2 regions of the Dietzia sp. oral taxon 368 genome follow, and region 2 is predicted to be linked to the other one. Evidence: predicted binding sites of a transcription regulator. Region 2 holds the regulator's gene; the other holds the start of a gene.
What was found. The regulator LexA, encoded in region 2, represses DNA repair genes until DNA is damaged. The targets are predictions, from matches to a motif close to CGAACANNTGTTCG.
Positions count from the first base shown of each region.

Region 1 (8,230 bases), 540 kb from region 2:
GACCTGCACGTGGACCTGTCCAAGCACCTGGTCACCGACGAGATCCTGCACGCCCTCACCGAACTGGCCCACGCCGCCAGGCTTCCGGCGCAGCGAGCGGCAATGTTCCGGGGCGACCGCATCAACACGACCGAGGACCGGTCCGTCCTCCACACGGCGCTCAGGCTCCCGGCCGATGCCGAGCTCGTCGTCGACGGCTCCGACGTGGTGGCCGACGTCCACGCGGTCCTGGCGCGCATGACCGATCTCGCCGACCGCGTCCGCTCGGGCGAGTGGACCGGGTACACGGGCGAGCGGATCGACACGGTGGTCAACATCGGCATCGGCGGCTCGGACCTCGGCCCGGTGATGGTGGACGCCGCGCTACGCGATCTCCAGACCGCCGGGATCCGCGCGCGCTACGTCTCGAACGTCGACCCTGCGGACCTCACCGCCACCCTCGCCGAGATCAATCCGGCCACCACACTGGTCGTGGTCGCCTCCAAGACGTTCACCACGCAGGAGACGATGGCCAACGCGCATGCGGCGCGGCGGCACTTCATCGAGGCCCTGAGGTCGGAGGACGCGATCGCCTCTCACTTCGTCGCTGTGTCGACCGCCGCGGACAAGGTGGCCGACTTCGGCATCGCCCCGGACAACATGTTCGGTTTCTGGGACTGGGTCGGCGGCCGCTACTCGGTGTCTTCCGCGATCGGCCTGTCGGTGATGATCACGGCGGGCCCGGCGGCGTTCGTCGAGATGCTCGAGGGCTTCCACACCATGGATCTGCACTTCGCGACCGAGGCGCCCGAGCACAACGCGCCGGTCCTCATGGCGCTGCTCGGGATCTGGTACACGTGCTTCCTCGGCGCGCAGTCCAAGGCCGTCATCCCCTACTCCCAGGACCTCCACCGGTTCCCCGCCTACCTGCAGCAGCTCACCATGGAGTCCCTCGGCAAGTCCGTGCGCCTCGACGGTTCGGACGTTACTTATCCGACCGGCGAGGTCTACTGGGGCGAGCCCGGCACGAACGGACAGCACGCCTTCTTCCAGCTGCTCCACCAGGGCACCCAGCTCGTGCCCGTCGACTTCATCGGCGTGGCACGGCCGGCCGCGGACCTGGCCGCCGACGTCCCCGGCTCAGCGGAACCCGTCTCGATGCACGACATGCTCATGGCCAACCTCTTCGCCCAGTCGCGGGTCCTGGCGTTTGGCAAGACCGAGGAGGAGGTCCTCGCCGACGGCGTCGATCCCGCCCTCGCCCCGCACAAGGTCATGCCCGGCAACCGGCCCTCGACGACGATCCTCGCGCCGTCCCTGTCCCCGAGCGTCGTGGGCCAGCTCATCGCGCTGTACGAGCACATCGTGTTCACCCAGGCGGCGATTCTCGGCATCAACGCGTTCGACCAGTGGGGCGTCGAACTGGGTAAGGCACAGGCCGGTGAGCTCCTCTCCGCCCTCACCGCCGAGACCCACCCCGAGCCGGGCTTCGACTCCTCCACGGACTCACTCGTCGAGATCTACCGAGAGGCCCGCGGGCGGCGCTGACGCCGGCCCGGCCGGCGCTGCCGTGGGCCCGGCCAGCGCTGCCGTAGTTCCGGCCGGCGCTGCCGTAGTTCCGGCCGGCCGAACCACCGGCCAGCTCTTCACCGCGGGCGACCCCGGCTCGCACCGGCGTGTCCCGCGCCGCGCGCGGGTCCGCGAACCCTCTCCCCTGTTGGCCGTCGGCCCTCGTCACCGCCCAGAATCTCCCAACGCACTGTCGCCGCCTTCGCCTGACACGTACCTCTTGTGGTGTCGAACACGTGGACGTAGAATAGAACACGTATTCGAGACATGGCGCGGCACGGCCGCACGGTCGACCACGGGGGGTGGGGCATGGACGGCGATCCCGAGCGCACGGCCGGTGGCTCCGCGTCCTCTTCCGGCCCTGCCGGCTCCACTGGCTCGTCCGGTTCTGTCGGCTCGTCCGGTGACGGCGCTGCCGCGGCGTTGACGGGGTTGACGGCGGCGGCGCGGGACGGCTGGGCGACCGAGAACCGCGCGGCCGCGCAGCGCCTGGTCGCCTGCTACGCCCTGCTGCAGGAGTGCTGGCGCGAGTACGGGCACGGTATCGACGGCAGTCACGAGGCCCGCCCCGGCCACGCCGTGGTTGACGGCCTCGTCGCTGCGGCCGGCTATGTGGTAGCGGCGATGTCCATCTCCGCCAGGCGCGCGGAGAAGATGCTGTCCTTCTCCTGGGAACTACACACCCGCTACCCGGCCATCCTGGAGGCCATGGCCGCCGGGCTGATGGAACAACGCGTCGCCGAACTACTCGCCCGGCAGATGGCCACCGTCCGCGGTGATGTCCTCGAGCAGGTCCAACGCCAGGTCGTCGACGACTACCTGAACGGCATCGCCGCCGGTATCCGGCTGGGCGACAAAGCCCTACGCGATGAGATCGATGCCGTCATCGGCCGCCACGACCCCGACGCCATCCGCCTGCGCAAAGAAGACGCCAGCCGCACCCGCGGCGTGCGCATCGGCAAAGGCGTCGACGGCATGTCCACCGTCTCCGCCCTGCTGGCCACCGAGGAAGCCGCCGTGTTGGCCGAAGCCCTCGACCAACGCGTCGCCGAACACCAGGCCGCCGACGACGACGCCACCGCCGCTGCTGCCGCGCGGACCGCCGACCCCGATACCGACCCGGACGAGCCGGAGCCGAACTACTCCACAGCCGAACGCCGCGCCGACGCCCTGATGTCCCTGATCTGCGGCGACACCCCCACCCACCCCGACGCTGCCGACACGTCCAATGACGCTCACGGCGCCGCGGGCGCGCCCGCCACCGCGGGCGGTCGGGCTCCGGTGTTGCGGCCGAAGGTCACCGTCATCGCCACCGGAGACAACGGCCGCGACGAACACGGCGCCCGAGTGGAGTTCACCCGCACCGGCGAAGCGGCCCTGCAGACCCTGCTGGAGATGCTCGCCACCTCGGATGGGGCCTCGTTCGAGCAGGTCGACCCGCACATCGGCGCCGCCGACGACACAGATGCGGCCCTGAGATATCGGCCGAGTGCCCAGTTGGCGCGCCGGGTCCGGCTCCGCGACGGCACCTGCCGCCACCCCGGATGCGCGATCCCCGCTGATGATTGTGACCTGGATCATGTGGTGCCGTTCAACCACGCCGACCCCGCCGCCGGTGGCCTGACCATCGAGGCGAACCTGGTGGCCCAATGCCGGCGCCATCACCGGTTCAAAACGTTCTCCGACTGGACCTACAAGCTCCAGCCCGACGGCACCTTAATCGTGACCACCCCCGACGGCACCGTCATGCTCACCCGCCCCGACGGGCCGCTGGCCCAGTACCGACGCGAACAACAACGCGACGAGGCCGATGCCTGGGCGCGTCAGCAACGCCGCAACCCCAGCCCCGTCTACGGGGCCGGGGTCCTGGACGAGGCGACCTACTTCGCCCGCCGCGCCCAACGCCTGGCCCGCGAACGCGCCCGCACCGCCGCCCGCAACGCCGCCGAAGCCACCGACGCCGCACCGACCTCGCCGCCACCCGACACCGGCGCCGAGGCAGCCGAGACCGCCCCAGACCCGAACGCGGGTCCGGACTCGAACACGGCCCCGGGCCCGGCCCCGCGTGAGCGTATGACCCCCGCCGCGGCCAGCCGCTGGTGGGAACGCAACAAACCCACCGACAGCACCCTGGAAAAAGCCATCCTCCACGCCCTCCACCAACACCTCGACGAACTCCTCCAACCACCACCACCCTTCTAAGGCGGGTGGAAGTGCAAGCTCGAGATGATTCCGCGGCGACCTCAGACGAAGCGGCGGCTGACCTTCTCCGGGAGCAGCGTGAGCAGCGGGCCGATCACCTTCCAGGGCTTGGCCGGGACGAGCGCGCGGACGGGCTCCGCATCGATCGTCTTGACCAGCGCGTCGACGCCTTCGTCGAACTCCGTCATCAGCGCGGTCTTCACCGATCGGTTGATGTCCGTGCGGATGTAACCGGGGAGGATGTCCGTCACCTTGATACGGCTTCCGGCGCTGTCGAGTTCGGCGTACATCCCCTGCGCCAGGGACGAGACGAAAGCCTTGGTGGCGCCGTACGTGTTCTGCGCCTTGGGCATCCCCCGCAGCGCACTCACAGACGAGATGAACACCAGGTGCCCCTCCCCTCGCGCGAGCAGCAGCTGAGTCGCCGCCTCGGCCTGGTTGAGAGTGCCGATCACGTTCACCATCGCGGTCTCGCGATTGGCGTGCGCCTTGCCCGTGCCGATAGAAGCGCCCTTGCCCAGCCCGGCGTTGAGCACGAACCTGTCGATCCCACCGAGCTCCGCGTCCAGCTCGCGGAAGACCCGCTCCACCGCCTACCCGTCGGCCACATCAAGCTCGCGAACGGCGACGGTGATCGACGGGTTGGCGGCCACCAGCTCGGCGCGCAGCTCCTCGAGGCGGTCGAGACGCCGTGCGCACAGTGCCAGGTTCTTGCCGTGCGCCGCCCAGCGGCGGGCCATACCCTCGCCGAGCCCGGAGCTGGCCCCGGTGATCAGGATCGTCTTGCGGTCGGTCACGAGTTCTCCTCAGTTGGCGATGCGCCCAGTGTGGCACGGCTCGGCTGGCAGGACGGGCAGCGGTACGCGATGCGGTCGAGCGAATCACTCGGCTCATCGGGGTTCGCGAGGCCGCCGAGGCGGAAGGTCTCCACCTCGGTCCCGCACCGTCTGCACGGTTTGCCGTCGCGGCCGTACACCCACAACTCGCGACCACGCCGGGCCTCGCCCGTGGTCACCCGGACGACACGGTCGGCGTTCGCCACCAACATCCTGCGTGCGAGCCTCACCATCGCCGGGAGATCCCGGACCGTCTCGACGGGATCGCGCGGGTCCACTCCCCGCACGAAACACAACTCGGCGCGGTAGACGGTGCCGATGCCCGCGAGGTTGCGCTGGTCGAGGAGCGCCTCGCCGATGGTGCGGGTGGGACGTTCCTCGATGCGCCGCACGACCTCGGCCACGCTGGCCGCCGGATCCCAGTCGGCACCGAGGAGGTCGGGCCCGAGGTGCTCGACAGCGACGTCGGCTTCGGCGGGCGACAGGGCGCGCAGGAAACCGAGTTCGGTCCCCACCACCTCGACGTCGTCCGCGCGCAGGACGAGCCGGGCGGTGTGTGCGGGGAACCGCCACCTCTCCCCGGCGCGGAGCACGAGGACCCGGCCCTCCATCTTGAGGTGGAGGTGGAGGGTGACGGGGTCACGCCCCTGGTCGTCGGGCCCGATGTCGACGAAGAGGTGCTTGCCCCGCGACCGGGCAGCCTTCACGGTCCTCCCGCGCAGGTCGACCGCGGCGAACCTCGGCACCCGGAGTTCGCCCCGGTCCAGGGTCCGCCCGGCGAGTGCGGCGTCAACCCGCGTGGCCGCGCGGTGGACCGTGTCTCCCTCGGGCACGGCTCACCACCCCAGTTCGCGGCAGCCGCCGACGCCCGCGGTCTCGATCTGCACGGTCACGTGCTCGATCCCGTGCTCGTCGAACAGGACACGTCGGGCATCGTCGAGCACCTCGGCGTGGTCCGCGTCCGGGGCGACGACCAGATGGACGGTCCCCACGTCCATCCCGGACGTGAGTGTCCAGAGGTGGAGGTCGTGCACCTCCTTCACGTCGCGCAGGACGCCGAGCTGGGCCTCGACCGCGGCGGGTTCAACACCGGCCGGGGCGTGCTGGGCGAGGACTGCGAGGACCTGCCGGCCGAGCGCCACCGCGCGGACCACGATGAACACCGCGATCGCCGCGGCCACCACGAGGTCCCAGACCGTCGACCCGGTGGTACGTATCAGCAGCGCGGCCGCGATCACCCCGACCGACCCGGCGGCGTCGGCGAGGACCTCGAGGTAGGCGCCACGTACCGCGAGGCTCTCGTCGGACCCGCCACGGAGCAGCAGGAGGGAGATGACGTTGACGACCAGGCCGAGCACGCCGACGACGAGCATCGTCCCGGTGGCGACGGGCGTATCGGAGCCGAGGCGGCCGAGCGCCTCGACCAGAACGTACACGCCCATTCCGAGCATGATGAGCACGGCGAGGCCGGAGGCGAAGATCTCCACGCGGTAGCGGCCGAACGTTCGCCGGCCGGTGGAGTCGGGACGGGTGGCGATGATCGTCGCGAGGAGAGCCGCACCGAGAGCGACGACGTCTGCCCCCATGTGGCCGGCGTCGGAGAGCAGGGCGAGGGAGCCGGAGAGCAGGCCGGCGACCAGTTCGACGACGAAGAACGCTGCCGTCAGTGCGAACGCGATCGCCAGCCTGGCGCGGTGGCGCCCACCGGCATGTCCGGCGGGACGAGCGTGGGTGTGCCCCGAGCCGTGTGCACCGTGCGCGTGACCCACTCCCATCCGGCTACCCCCTCTGACATATGCACCAATGCGCATATTCTAACTAATCGGGCGTGGGGTCTCAAGGGCGTCAGCGCCGGATGCGCACCCCCTTGGGGGTGATGCCGAAGCCCGCCGCCTCGAACGCGGCGGCGTGTGGAGAGCCGTGCACGGGCTCGCCGCCGAGAGTGGTGACGGTCAACGGACCGACCGCTCCCGAGCGGACGGCGTCGACGAGCGCGCCCGCGGCGAGAGGCACCGCACCGGCGCGGTCGTCGAAGATGAGGACGGTGCGTCCGCCGCGCTCGACGAACAGCACGCAGATCCCGTCGACCAGAACCACGAGCGCGCCCGCCTTCCGACCGGGCCGGTGACCCGAGCCGCCCGTGGCCGCTGCGTCGCCTCCGCCCGCCGCGTCGCCTCCGCTGGGCGCGGTGGCGGGCCAGGGCAGAGCGGCACCGTAGGGGTTGGCGGGGTCGGTGGCGGCAAGAACCCGGACGGTGGGTTCGTCGGTTCCGGAGGGCCAGTGGGCGTCGTCGGCGGTGTCGTCGAACGTGCGCAGTCTGTCGATCGTGTTGCCGGCCGCGAACTGCGCTGCGCCGAGACCGTCGACGAAGTACCCGCGGCGGCAGCGGCCGGAGTCCTCCATCTGCGCCAGCACCTTGTACACGGCGGCGAACCCGCCGGGGATCTCTTCGGCCTCGACCGCGCCCCGGGTGACGACGCCGTGGCGCAGCAGAAGGGTCTCGGCCCAGGCGTGCGCCCGCAGCGTGGCGTCGCTGATCGGCTCCGGAACGAGGGACCAACGGCCCGCCAACACGGGTGGCGTCCTCGTCCCCGCGGCGACCGCACCGTTGAGCTGCGCCATCGCGGTGCGGCCGAACCGGGCGCGACGTGGGCGGGCGGAGGCGCGGGGCGACCGGTGCGCGGTCCCCGACCCGGACGAGCCACCGCCGGCGAGCACCGCGCGCAGCGGTGAGAGCGTGTCGTTGGTGACGACCCCGTCCCACACCAGGTCCCAGACGGCGTCGCGCACCGCAGCCTCGGGGACGGCGGGTGCGGGGTCGGAAGGGGCGGGGTTCACGGGCCCAGCGTCGGTAGGGGCGGTGAGTGCGCTCCTCACCGTGGTGACTATGTCGCGGAAGAACAGGGCTCCGCCGCGCAGGGAGTCGACGACGGCGAGGTGGACCGGCCCCTCCGGCTGCGGTCGCCCCAGGGGCAGGGTGGCGCCGGCGGAATCGGCCGGGTGCAGGGAGATCCAGCCGTCGCGGGATCCGGCACGTCCACGCCCGCTCCAGATGACCTCTCCCCCGGCGAGGAGTTCGTCGAGCATCGCCGGAGAGTAGTCGCTCACCCGGGGCGCCAAGACGAGTGGTTCGAGGGCGGAGGCGGGAAGCGCGAGCCCGTCGAGCTGCTCGATCACTGCGAGCAGCCCGTCGACACCGGATTCGGCACCCGCCCGCGCGCCACCGCCAGCGCCGCCACCTGACCCCAGGCTCTGCCACCCGGGCAGGAAGCGGCCCAGCGCGGACTGGGACACCGGCTCGATCTGCGAGCGCAGAGCGGCCAACGATCGACGGCGGATGTGGCGCAGCACCTCGGCGTCGCACCACTCGGGACCCGTCGCGCCGGGGCGGAACTCTCCGGCCAGCAGTGTGCCCGAGGAGGTGAGCCTGTCGAGCACGCCGCGAACGACCGCCACGCCGAGTCCGAACCGCTCGGCGACCGCCTCGACCGAGAAAGGGCCGTGGGTGCGCGCGTAGCGGCGGATCAGCTCACCCAGCGGGTCGCCCACGTCGCCGAGGAAGGCCGACGGCACGCCGGGTGGAGGCGGGACTCCGAGGCCGTCGCGGAGCCGGGCCACGTCCTCGACCCCGGCCCACCAGCTGC
Region 1 is NZ_CP027238.1:263,387-271,616, forward strand. It holds gene pgi (glucose-6-phosphate isomerase) at 1-1,527, shown strand, start outside; gene C3V38_RS01295 (HNH endonuclease signature motif containing protein) at 1,858-3,750, shown strand; partial or broken gene C3V38_RS01300 (SDR family oxidoreductase) at 3,792-4,547, opposite strand; gene C3V38_RS01305 (DNA-formamidopyrimidine glycosylase family protein) at 4,544-5,419, opposite strand; gene C3V38_RS01310 (cation diffusion facilitator family transporter) at 5,423-6,361, opposite strand; gene C3V38_RS01315 (ATP-dependent helicase) at 6,432-8,230, opposite strand, start outside.
Region 1: C3V38_RS01295 (HNH endonuclease signature motif containing protein) is a predicted target of LexA. The motif match lies at 1,798-1,811, and genes of this name have one in related genera.

Region 2 (8,230 bases):
CCGCGGGGGAGCAGCGGATTCCCGCGGGGGGTTACAGCCCGTTCGCTGCCTTGAACTCGCGGCGACGGCGATGCAGGATCGGCTCCGTGTAACCGGACGGCTGCGTGGTGCCCTCGAGGATCAGCTCGCGGGCCGCCTGCCAGGCGATCGAGGACTCGACGTCCGGCGCCATGTCCCGGTAGGCGTCGTCGCCAGCGTTCTGCTTGTCGACGACCTCGGCCATACGGCGAAGCGAATCCTCCACGAACTCCGCCGTGACGATGCCGTGGCGGATCCAGTTGGCCAGCAACTGCGAGGAGATCCGCAGGGTGGCGCGGTCCTCCATGAGGTTGACGTCGTGGATGTCCGGCACCTTAGAGACGCCGATGCCCTGCTCGACCCAGCGGACGACATAGCCCAGGATCGTCTGGCAGGAGTTGTCGACCTCCTCCTTCTTCTCCTCGTCCGACCAGTCGGTGCTCGGCGCGAGCGGCACGGTGAGGATGTCGTCGACGCTCGCCCGACGCCCACCGGCGAGGAGTTCCTCCTGGCGGGTCAGGACGTTGACGCGGTGGTAATGGGTCGCGTGCAGGGTCGCGCCGGTCGGCGACGGGACCCAGGCGGTGTTGGCGCCGGCCTTCGGCTGGCCGATCTTCTCGGCGAGCATCTCCGCCATGAGGTCGGTCTTGGCCCACATGCCCTTGCCGATCTGCGCGCGGCCCCGCAGACCGCACGCCAGACCGGTGTCGACGTTGAAGTCCTCGTAGGCCTTCATCCAGCGCGCCGACTTCATCTCACCCTTGCGGATCATCGGCCCGGCCTCCATGGAGGTGTGGATCTCGTCGCCCGTCCGGTCGAGGAAGCCCGTGTTGATGAAGACGACGCGCTCGGTGGCCTCGGCGATGCAGGCGGCGAGGTTCACCGACGTGCGGCGCTCCTCGTCCATGATGCCGACCTTCAGGGTGTTGGTCGGCAGGCCGAGGAGCTTCTCGACGCGACCGAACAACTCGGTGGTGAACGCGACCTCCTCCGGCCCGTGCTGCTTCGGCTTGACGATGTAGATCGACCCGGTGCGGCTGTTACCGCGCTCGTTGCCCTCCGCGATGCCGTGCATGCCCGCCAGCGCGGTGATCAGCGCGTCGAGAATGCCCTCGGGCATCTCCTCGCCCTCGGCGTCCAGGACCGCCGGGTTCGTCATGAGATGGCCGACGTTGCGGACGAACAGCATCGACCGGCCGTGGAGGCGGACCTCGCCGGAGCCGTCGGGAGAGGTGTACACACGGTCGTCGTTGAGGACGCGGGTGAACGACTTGCCGCCCTTGCTGATCTCCTCCGACAGGTCGCCCTTCATGAGGCCCAGCCAGTTGCGGTAGCCGAGCGTCTTGTCCTCGGCGTCGACGGCGGCGACTGAGTCCTCGAAATCCATGATGGTGGTGACGGCGGACTCGAGGACCACGTCCTTGACACCGGCCGCGTCAGTCGAGCCGATGGGGGAGTCCGGGTCGATCTGGATGTCGATGTGCAGGCCGTTATTGCGCAGCAGCACCGAAGAGGGCCTGGCGGCATCGCCGAGGTACCCGACGAACTTCTCAGGATCGGCCAGCCCGGTGGTCCCCCCGTCCGCGAGGGTGACCCGGAGCGCGCCGTCCACGACCGCGTACCCGGTGGTCCCGACATGGCTGCCGGAGGCCAGCGGTGCCGCGTCGTCGAGAAACTCGCGCGCCCAGGCGATCACCTTGTCTCCACGGACCTTGTTGTAGGAATCGCCCTGCTCGGCGCCGTCGGTCTCCGGGATGGCATCGGTTCCGTAGAGGGCGTCATAGAGCGAACCCCACCGGGCGTTCCCGGCGTTGATGGCGAACCGCGCGTTCGTGACCGGGACGACCAGCTGCGGCCCGGCGACCGTAGCGATCTCCGCGTCGACGTTCTCCGTGGTCACCGAGACCGATCCGGGCTCCGGCACCAGGTAGCCGATCTCCTGAAGGAACGCCTTGTAGGCGGCCTGATCGATCGGCGCCGGGTTCTCGTGGTGCCACGCGTCAATCTTCGACTGCAGGTCGTCGCGCGCGGCGAGCAGCTCGCGGTTCCGGGGAGCGAGGTCGGCGAAGATCTCGGACGCACCGGCCCAGAACGCGTCGGGGTCGACCCCGGTGCCCGGAATCGCCTGCGTGTTGACGAAGTCGTAGAGGACCTCGTCGACCTGGATACCGCCGACGGTGATGCGTTCGGACATCGATGCTCTCCTCAGGTAGGGGATCGTTCTCCCGACCGACTCTAATGTCCTCGTCACGGCGCTTCATCCGTCATTTCCGCAGTGCGGAACGCCGATCCCGCCGCGAGTACGATCGCGTCATGACTCCGGACCACACGCCGTCGAGCACCGACGGCATCTCCTTCCTCAAGGGCCACGGCACGCTCAACGACTTCGTGATCCTGCCCGACGATGACGCGGTGCTGAATCTCGACGAGGCTCTGGTCCGAGCGCTCTGTCATCGTCGCGGTGGAATCGGCGCCGACGGGATCCTCAGGATCGCCACCGCAGGTGCTCTCGTCGATCGTGGAGTGCTCCCCGCGCTCCCGGACGGGGTGGGTGCCTCGGACTGGTTCATGGACTACCGCAACGCCGACGGTTCGATCGCGGAGATGTGCGGCAACGGTGTCCGGGTGTTCGCGCACGCCCTCGTCGCCACGGGGCGATCCGAGGCCGGGACCATCGCGATCGGCACACGTTCCGGGCCCCGGCCCGCGACGATCGTCTCCCGTTCGGGTGACGACGCCACCGTCCGGGTCGACATGGGGGAGCCGCGGTTGCTCGGGCTGTCCTCGACAGAGCTCGGTGGCCGCACCTTCGCGGGAGTGGCCGTCGACATGGGCAATCCCCACCTGGCCTGTGTCGTCCCCGGATTGGACGCCGCGACCCTGGCCACCCTGCCGGTCGGGGATCCCCCGGTGTTCGACCGCGACTTCTTCCCGCACGGCGTCAACGTGGAGATCGCGACGCCCCTGTCCGACGGCCGAGTGGCCATGCGCGTCCACGAGCGGGGGGCCGGCGAGACGATGTCGTGCGGGACCGGGATCGTCGCGACGGCGGTGGCGGCCCTCGCCGATGCCGGTCGCGGTACGGGAGACGTCGTCGTGTCGGTGCCCGGCGGCGAGGTCGGGGTGACCCTGACCGAGAGCGGTTCCGCCCTCACCGGCCCGTCCGCTCTCGTCGCCGCCGGCCGGTTCCACGGCGGTGCATATCACACGCCCGCACAGGGGACACGGACGGCTCCGATGTGAGATGATGCCGGAGAATGACTATCGATCACACGGCCGCTGACCGGCCGACACGAGACCTCGATCCATCTATCGGCGAACTGCAGCTCGAGGAGAGATCCTTTCTGCGCCGGGTGGCGGGTCTGTCCACCGAACTCCAGGACGTCAACGACGCCGAGTACCGTCAGCTCCGCCTGGAGCGGGTCGTACTCGTGGGCGTGTGGACCGAGGGGTCCGCAGCCCAGGCCGATGCCGCGATGGCGGAACTCGCCCAGCTAGCCGAGACGGCGGGCGCGGAGGTCTGCGACGCCCTGATCCAACGACGCGACAAGCCGGATGCGGCGACGTTCATCGGTTCCGGGAAGGTGAGCGTCCTCAAGGACGTCATCGCCGCGACGGGCGCCGACACCGTGATCTGCGATGGCGAGCTCACCCCGGGCCAGCTCCTGGCTCTGGAGAAGGCGGTCAACGTCAAGGTCATCGACCGGACGGCGTTGATCCTCGACATCTTCGCCCAGCATGCGACAAGCCGCGAGGGTAAGGCCCAGGTGACCCTCGCCCAGATGGAGTACATGCTCCCCCGCCTCCGCGGGTGGGGCGAGTCGCTCTCCCGGCAGGCGGGTGGACGGGCCGGCAGTAACGGCGGTGTCGGCCTGCGAGGCCCCGGTGAGACCAAGATCGAGACGGACAGGCGCCGGATCCGCGAGCGGATGGCGCGGCTACGTCGCGAGATCAAGGGGATGAAGCAGTCCCGCGACACCAAGCGCTACCGCAGGAGAGCCACGCCGGTTCCGTCCATCGCGATCGCAGGCTACACCAACGCCGGAAAGTCGAGTCTACTGAACAGGATCACCGGCGCCGGCGTCCTCGTACAGAACGCACTGTTCGCCACTCTCGATCCCACCACCCGCCGCGCCGACCTCCCCGACGGACGGTCGGTCGTGTTCACCGACACGGTCGGCTTCGTCCGACACCTGCCCACGCAGTTGGTCGAGGCGTTCCGGTCGACGCTTGAGGAGGTCGTCGATTCCGAACTGTTGCTGCACGTGGTCGACGGGTCCGACGCGTTCCCGCTCCGCCAGATCGATGCGGTTCGCAAGGTGATCAACGAGGTGGTCGAGGAGCAGAACGCCGAACGCCCGCGGGAGCTGCTGGTTATCAACAAGATCGACGCGGCCGACCCGGTTGTGCTCACGGAGCTGCACCACGCGTTGCCGGACGCGGTCTTCGTCTCCGCGGCCACCGGGCAGGGCCTCGACGAGCTGCTCGAACGAATCGTGCAGATCGTGGCGTCCGGGGACAGGGAGGTGACTCTCGAGGTCCCGTATACCCGAGGTGACGTGGTCGCACGGGTCCACACCGAGGGCGCGGTGGTCGAGGAGGAGCACACCGACCGCGGGACGCGGATGGTGGTGCGGCTGCCCGCTTCGGTGGCCGGTGAGCTCGGCGAGTTCGTCACGGATGGTGGCACGCGCAACGGAGCCGCCTGACCCGCTGGAACGACGAGAACGCCGCCTGATCCGATCGTGGGACAGGCGGCGTTCTCGTCATCGAGCGCGGCTCAGAGCTTTCGGAACACCGTCACGACCTTGCCGAGGATCGTGGCGTGCTCGCCCGGGATGGGACTGAAGGACGGGTTGTGGGGCAGCAACCAGACCCCGGAGGAGTCCTTGCGGAACGTTTTCACGGTCGCCTCGCCGTCGATCATCGCGGCGACGATCTCGCCGTTGTCCGCGACGTTCTGCCGCCGCACCACGACGTAGTCGCCGTCGCAGATCGCCGCGTCGATCATCGACTCACCGACGACCCGGAGCATGAACAGATCTCCGGACCCGACGAGGTCGGACGGGAGGGGGAAGACCTCCTCCACGGCCTGCTCGGCGAGGATGGGTCCACCCGCCGCGATCCGACCGAGGACCGGGACATAGACGGGCTCGACCGCCCCGCTAGGGCGACGGACCTCGCTGGTCGGGGACCGGCGACCGCGGGTCTTCTGCCCCGGGACACCGTGCACGTCGACCGCGCGCGGCTTGTGCGGGTCCCGGGTCAGGAAGCCCTTCTTCTCCAGAGTTCGTAACTGATGGGCGACCGACGATGTCGACTGCAGTCCCACGGCGTCACCGATCTCGCGGATGCTCGGGGGGTAGCCGCGCTCCTTGACCGTGTCGTGGATGTGCAGCAACACACTCTTCTGGCGGTCTGTCAGTGAGTCGAAGTCGGGCTTCGGCATGGCGGGTCCCTTCGGCGAATGGATGTTCGACGTCGTCATCTGTGTACACCCTATAACCCCGGAACGGGGATCGCCACACACACGTTCGAAGAATTTCACCGCGGAATGGTGATCGTGTCGGAGTCGCGTGATACAACTCTAGACGTGTTCAAATTCGAACAGATGTACTGAGCAATCCATACGGATGTGCGAACGCCTTTCGCACATCGTATCGAGCAGGGAGTGGACATGACCGTTCTGGAGCTGCACTCGCACACCGACTCCACGGTGCGGTGGACGGAGATCTGCCCGGCGGAGCACCGCGCTTCGATGCACCGCGTGGATCACGGCGTCAACGCCAACCCGGCCGCGGATCCGCGGACTCGCGGACGCGGCGTGACCCGGCCCGGCGCACGGCCGGTGGGTCGGCACGACGCCGCCGCGCCCCGCCGTGGCGCGCCCGCAGACCGCCGCCCCGCCCTGGCGCCGACGGCCTCGCGGATGCCCACCCCGAGGCTGGCCGACAGGACCCGTCCGGTGTCGGCCGATCAAGTGCGCGCCTGCCGCATCGAGGCACCGGCCCCGGCCTGTGTCGTCGACGACGTGCCCGCGTGGGCACTTCTGGCCTGCGGCATCGTCTTCGGGGTGATCATGCTCCTGGCCGTGGCGTTCCTCGGCGGGCCCGCCTACGCGTGACAGGCACCCGGGCCTCCTAGAATGAGCCGGGGACGGTGGTCAATCGTCCCCGCGTCCCGTGGGCCACGACCCGGGAGGCGCGCAGTCCGGTCGACGAAGGGCCACACGGGAATGTACTGCCCTACATGCCACAACGAGGACTCCCGGGTGATCGATTCACGGTCGGTCGACGAGGGGCAGGCGATCCGGCGCCGCCGAGAGTGCCCCGAATGCGGGCACCGCTTCACCACGCTCGAGACGCCTCTGCTGACAGTCCTCAAACGCAACGGCGTCACCGAGGCTTTCAGCCGCGATAAGGTGGTCCGCGGAGTCCGCCGGGCCTGCCAGGGCCGCTCCGTCGACGAGGACGCCCTACGGCGTCTCGCCCAGCAGGTCGAGGACGCCGTCCGCGCACGTGGCGCCTCCGAGGTGCCCGCACACGAGATCGGGCTCGCGATCCTCGGACCCCTCCAGGACCTCGACGAAGTCGCCTACCTCCGCTTCGCCTCCGTTTACAAGCAGTTCAGTTCGGCCGACGACTTCGAACGAGAGATCATCGCACTGAAAGACCGCCGCACGAGCCGCTGAGTCCGCTCAGTCACCGCGGCGGCCGGCGCCCGCCCCGAGCCGCCGACGCGAGCGGTCAGCGCCGGGCCCGGGGCGCGAGCGCCGACGCCACCGCCTTCTCGATCCGCTCGGCCGAAACCGGGCGGGCCGTACCCAGGGACTGCGCGAACAGCCCCACCCTGTACTCGGCCAGCAGCCACCGCAGCTCGCGTGACGCGCGCGCGCCACCCGGTCGCCGGCGCAGGGCCGCGCACGCCTCCTCCACCGTCTCCTCCGACCGGGCCAACCTCGCCGTCAGCTGCCGGTGCCGATCGGGAGTCGTCTCCGCCATGTCGAGCCGGACGCCGACCGCCTTCACATGGCGCTCCAGGTGTGGCAGGACATCGACCGGATGACGCGCCAGGAACCCCTTGCCCACGAGGAATTCGAGTGACGGGGACACCGCTTCGGCGATCTCCGCCGGGACCTCCGCCACGCGCGCGAACACCCGCTGGGCCGAGACCAGGGCCGGTACCGCCGCCGAGATCGTCGACGCCACGGCCCCCGGTACCTCGGCCCTGGCGGCGTTCCGCAGCTCGGTGAAGTCCGCGACCGTCAGTACCGGAGCGCCCTTGCGGCGGGCGATGATCCGTCCGCAGGCAGCCAACGCGGCGTCCGAGACCAACGCCTCGACGCCCCCGTGCGGGTACTGGGTCAGCGCCAGGCGCTGCTTGACCGGTCGGCCGCGCAGGATCGACGAGGCGGAGACGAGGTCGGTGGAGATCAGTGTGAGTACCGCCGACGCCTGCCTGGTCCGGCGTTCCTCCTCCGTCGCGCACGCGACCCGGTGGATGCCGTCCGCATCGACGCGCAGGGCGGGGTAGACCGTCACCTCGACGCCGTCCACCGTGCCGGTGACCGACGGGGCGAGATCCCCGATGGTGTCGGCACTCCACTGTCGGAACGGCCCGTCGTCCGGCACGAGCCGGGTGTTGAGGGTGTCGCGCACCTTGTCCCGCAGACGCGTCCGCAGCGCCCCGAGGTCGGTCCCGGATGCGACGACCGTCTCGCCGTCGACCACCTCGAACCGCGTCCGCAGGTGATCGGGGAGCTTCGTGGGGTCGAACTCACGGGGGTCGACCGTCGTGCCGATCCGGGCGGACAGCGCCTGTGCCAGGGCCACCGGCAGAGGAGCCGAACGCGGGGTGACGTCCCGGGCGAGCAGGGCGGCGTATTCCGCGGGCGGCGAGCAGAGCCGCCGGAGGTACTTGGGGAGGGTGCGCAGCATCTCCGTGTAGAGCTCTTCGCGGAGACCGGGGACCAGCCACTCGAAACCGGCCGTGGTCACCGAGGACAGCTGAGGCAGCGGGATTCGGACGGTGATGCCGTCGGCGGCGACACCCGGATCGAACTCGTAGCGCAGCTCGAATCGTCGGTCGCCCTGCTGCCAGAACGGCGGGAAGTCCCCCGCGTCGGGGGCGGCCTCCGAGGTCCGGATGTCGGCGGGGGTCAGCCGGATCGAGTCCGGGTCGCGGTGGCCGCGCTTCTTCCACCATGACTCGA
Region 2 is NZ_CP027238.1:3,125,428-3,133,657, reverse strand. It holds gene C3V38_RS14630 (malate synthase G) at 32-2,212, opposite strand; gene dapF (diaminopimelate epimerase) at 2,332-3,261, shown strand; gene hflX (GTPase HflX) at 3,276-4,727, shown strand; gene lexA (transcriptional repressor LexA) at 4,799-5,467, opposite strand; gene C3V38_RS14610 (hypothetical protein) at 5,696-6,142, shown strand; gene nrdR (transcriptional regulator NrdR) at 6,254-6,709, shown strand; gene hrpA (ATP-dependent RNA helicase HrpA) at 6,765-8,230, opposite strand, start outside.